2 regions of the Streptomyces sp. NPDC090499 genome follow, and region 1 is predicted to be linked to the other one. Evidence: riboswitches for the same ligand, from Rfam matches in the RefSeq annotation. Region 1 holds a riboswitch; the other holds the start of a gene.
What was found. Region 1 has a riboswitch for cyclic di-AMP ahead of ACIQVL_RS43885 (peptidoglycan DD-metalloendopeptidase family protein). Riboswitches for the same ligand answer to the same signal wherever they lie in the genome.
Positions count from the first base shown of each region.

Region 2: another riboswitch for cyclic di-AMP. It lies ahead of ACIQVL_RS34315 (transglycosylase family protein); the one in region 1 lies ahead of ACIQVL_RS43885 (peptidoglycan DD-metalloendopeptidase family protein).

Region 1 covers NZ_JBIVXP010000021.1:120,653-122,847, forward strand. Annotated here, with positions in the region: gene ACIQVL_RS43880 (alpha-galactosidase) at 1-831, shown strand, start outside; cyclic di-AMP (ydaO/yuaA leader) riboswitch at 1,139-1,299, shown strand; gene ACIQVL_RS43885 (peptidoglycan DD-metalloendopeptidase family protein) at 1,304-2,195, shown strand, end outside.
Region 2 covers NZ_JBIVXP010000011.1:220,476-222,670, forward strand. Annotated here, with positions in the region: gene ACIQVL_RS34310 (transglycosylase family protein) at 1-810, shown strand, start outside; cyclic di-AMP (ydaO/yuaA leader) riboswitch at 1,005-1,178, shown strand; gene ACIQVL_RS34315 (transglycosylase family protein) at 1,183-1,869, shown strand.

The sequences.
Region 1 (2,195 bases):
CTCAACCTCGCCCGCGAGGACGTCCGGGAATACCTCTGGGAGCAGCTCGACACCCTGCTGTCCAGCGCCCCGATCGACTACGTCAAGTGGGACTTCAACCGCTGCTTCACGGACGCGGGCTGGCCCGGCGAGCCCTACCCGCAGCGCCTGTGGGTCGACCACGTGCGCGGGCTGTACGCGCTGCTCGACCGGATCCGCGCGGCCCACCCGAACGTCGCCATCGAGTCCTGCTCCGGCGGTGGCGGGCGGATCGACCTCGGGATCATGAGCCGTACCGACGAGGTGTGGACCTCCGACAACACCGACCCGCTGGACCGCCTCGCCATCCAGCACGGCTTCAGCCAGATCCACCCTGCCCGGGTGATGTCCGCCTGGGTCACCGACAGCCCGAACCACCAGCTCAACGGCCGGGTCAGCTCGCTGCGTTTCCGGTTCGTCAGCTCCATGGCCGGGGCGCTCGGGGTCGGCGGCGACCTCTCGAACTGGACCGAGGAAGAGCTCGCCGAGGCCGGCCGTTGGGTGGAGCTCTACAAGGAGATCAGGCCCCTGGTGCAGCGCGGCGACCAGTTCCGGCTGCGGCCGCCGGCCGGCGGGCTCAGCGCGGTGCAGTACACGCTCGGCGACGAGACCGTCGTCCTGGCCTGGCTGCAGGCGCAGAGCTACGGCGAGCCGGCGCCGGCGCTGCGGCTGCAGGGGCTTGACCCGACCGCGTCGTACGAATGCCGTGAAACGGGCGAAGTGCACCGGGGTGCGGTGCTGTTGCACCACGGGCTGCGCACCGGGCTGAAGGGCGACCTGGATGCGGCGGTCTTCCGACTCCGCCGGATCTGAGGCATCTGCCCGAATTGGTACTTTCATTACGACTTGCTCCGGAATAAGTGGACGTGGCGTGACGTGCGTGAGGAGCGTCATATTCGTGACCGTCCGTCGCGCGTCATGCTCACGTAATGCCGATATTTCGCAGGCGAATTGGAAATCCGAATGGGCCGGAATTCACGGAGGGTGACCGGAATTCCCGGTAACGGATCAAGTCGGGACCTGACGGCCGGAACCGGGCGCTTGTCCACGTCCGTCTCACTCGCTTACGTTCGCCACACATCCGGGCGGAACGCCGAATCCTGCCGCCGCCCGGAGTCCCCACACACACTCACCCGTGCCCGGCAGGAGCGGGGGACCCGCCAGGTATGACCGCCTGTTCCGGTTCCCGGGACGGCTAGGGGTGTAGCCACGTCTTCCGGTGTGGCCGGGCAGCTCCAGCCCGAACCCGACAGCTCACCTCGCAGGCGCAGGAGAGGAATGCGCCATGCCCGCGAAGGGTAAGCACCGCCGTCCCAAGTCCCAGCGCCTCACTCGTTCGATGGCCGTCGCCGGAACCGGCGGTGCCGCGCTGGCCCTGCCGCTCATGGGGGCCGCCGGCGCCCACGCGGCCACCACGCAGTCCCTTTCCGAAAAGACCACCCAGTCGCTTCCCGTCGTCGAGAAGGCCGCGGTGAAGGAGGCGCCCGCAGGGAATTCCGGCACCGCGCATTCCGCACGGCGGATCTACACGGTGGTCCCCGGTGACTATCTCGCGAAGATCGCCCGTGACCAGAACGTCCGCGGTGGCTGGCACCGGCTCTACGCCGACAACCGGCAGGCGGTCGGCGGCAACCCCTCGCTGATCCACCCCGGCCTCAGGCTCACCCTCGGCGGCCGGCACGCCGCGCCGACGGACTCCGGCTCCCGTCACGAGGCGCAGTCGAACCCGCAGTCGTCCACCTCGTCCTCGGCCCCGTCCTCGTCTGGTTCCTCGGCCTCGTCCGATTCCCTGGGTTCCTCGAGCAGTTCGGTCAATTCGGGCAATTCGGTCGCGACTGCTTTCGGCTTCACCCTCCCGGTCTCCGGTGGCACCATCGGCACCGGCTACCACGTGGCCGGCAGCATGTGGTCCAGCGGCTACCACACTGGCGTCGACTTCGTCGTCCCGACCGGCACCCCGGTCAAGGCCGTCGGTGCCGGCACGGTCGTCACGGCCGGCTGGGGCGGCGCTTACGGCAACCAGGTCGTCATCCGGCTCGCCGACGGCTACTACGCGCAGTACGGCCATCTCTCCGCCCTGTCGGTCTCGGTCGGCCAGACCGTGACTGCGGGCCAGCAGATCGGCCTCTCCGGCGCGACCGGCAACGTGACAGGCCCGCACCTGCACTTCGAGATCC
Region 2 (2,195 bases), on a different contig from region 1:
GGCACTGGCTACTACGGCGGCCTCCAGATGTCCCTGGACGACTGGAGCAAGTACGGGGGCCTGGAGTACGCCAGTACGCCGGACCAGGCGAGCCGTTCGCAGCAGATCGCGGTCGCCGAGAAGATACTCGCCGACCAGGGCACCAAGCCCTGGCGGACGTGCGCGCTGATCGCTGGGCTCTCGTCCGACGACGCCTCGGTGAACGTCGACACGGGACTCGGCGGTTCGGATGATTCGTCCGGTTCCTCCGACTCGTCGGACTCGTCCTCCGGCCTGTCCGACTCGTCCTCCTCCGGTTCCGACTCCTCTTCGGGCACCGCGGACTCCGGGAGCGACTCCGCCACCCCCTCCCCGGGCGCAAGCACCGACAGCGACTCCAAGGCCGACACCTCCGGCAAATCCAGCAAGACGGACAAGTCGGAATCCTCCGGCTCCGATTCCGGCTCCGGCACCTCGAAGGCGAGTGAGAGTCCCGCCACTTCCGGGGCCGATGACTCGGACAATTCATGGCAGACCGGGGGGTCCTGGAGCCTGGTCGACACGGGGGCCGTCAGCGGCGGCGGCAAGCACCGCGGTGGCTCGGCGGACGAAAGCGTGACAAAGGGTCAGAGCGCCACCTCCTCCGGCCGGCACGCCTCCGACGGCGGCGGCACCTATACCGTCCACGACGGCGACACCCTCGCCTCCATCGCCGACTCCCTTGGCCTCGACGGCGGATGGCGCGCGCTCTACGACGCGAACAAGGCCGACATCGGCACCGACCCGAATGCCATCACCCCCGGTCAGACCCTGAAACTCGGCACCGAATAGGACGAAACGCGGCGGGAGTTGACGCCCCGCTTCGAGTTGAATGTCCGTTTTGGTGAAAGTGTGGGATGAGTCTCAGAAGCCCTGATCATCTTTGAAATTCACCTGATGGCCTGTTTACGGTCAAGGCCGCTCGTCACCACGAGCCCCGGCCGTCGCAACGCCGAGTCCTGCCAGCGGCCGCCCGGGAACAGTCGTCGCGTCATGCGCCGTAGGCAGGAGCGGGGGACCCAAGGTAAGTGCCGGGACCGGTAGTTGAGGCTGCCGATCCGGCTCGGGGTGAAGTCGCGCACCGACATGCGGTGTGCGGCCGGGCAACTCAACCGGCCCGAACCCGACAGCTCACCTCGCAGGCGTCGGTGAGGGGATCGATCCATGCTGTTCTCCGGCAAGGGCAAGCATCGCCGTCCGTCCAAGGCCGTCCGCGCCATCGCCGTCGCCGGTGTCACCGGCGTCGCCGTCGCCGCCCCGCTGATGGCGGCCGGCAGCGCCTCCGCCGCCACCGCCTCCGAGTGGGACACGGTCGCCCAGTGCGAGTCCGGCGGCAACTGGGCCATCAACACCGGCAACGGCTACTACGGCGGTCTGCAGTTCTCCGCCTCGACCTGGGCCGCGTACGGCGGTACGCAGTACGCCGCGCAGGCCAACCAGGCCACCAAGGCGCAGCAGATCACGATCGCCGAGAAGGTCCTCGCCGCCCAGGGCAAGGGTGCCTGGCCGGTCTGCGGCACGGGCCTGTCCGGCGCCACCTACACCGGCAGCAGCTCCAGCAGTTCCAGCTCGTCGAGCAGCAGCGCCGGCACGAGCACCCGCTCGACCGACACCCAGGCCGCCTCCCGCTCCGCCGAGCGTCCGGCCGCCAAGAAGACCGTCACCACCCCGACCGGCAAGAAGGTCAAGAAGGGCGACGGCGAGTACAAGGTCGTCAAGGGCGACACCCTCAGCTCGATCGCCGAGAAGCACAAGGTCAAGGGCGGCTGGCAGGCGCTGTTCAAGCTGAACAAGGACATCGTCGAGGACGCCGACTTCATCTACCCGGGCCAGCAGCTGCACCTGAAGTAGGGCACCTGACGCAGCCCGCGGGGCGGCCGCCGAAAGTACTAAGCGGTGCCCAGCTGAACCACAGCTCCCCCACAACCGTGGTCCCCATAGTGGAGACCACGTGAGGGTCACCCCCGTCCCCCACGGACCCCCGCCCCGGTGCGTTTTCCCCCGAACGCACCGGGGCGGGGTTTCTCTTTGCCGCCGCCGCCGCCGCCGCCCCGCCGCCCCGCCGCCCCGCCGCCCCGCCGCCCCGCCGTCCCCTTCTTGGCCCGCTCTTCTTCCGTTCTTCATCGGGACCCCCTTTGTTCCGCACGTGAACAATGAGTACCGTCTGTGTGTCCACG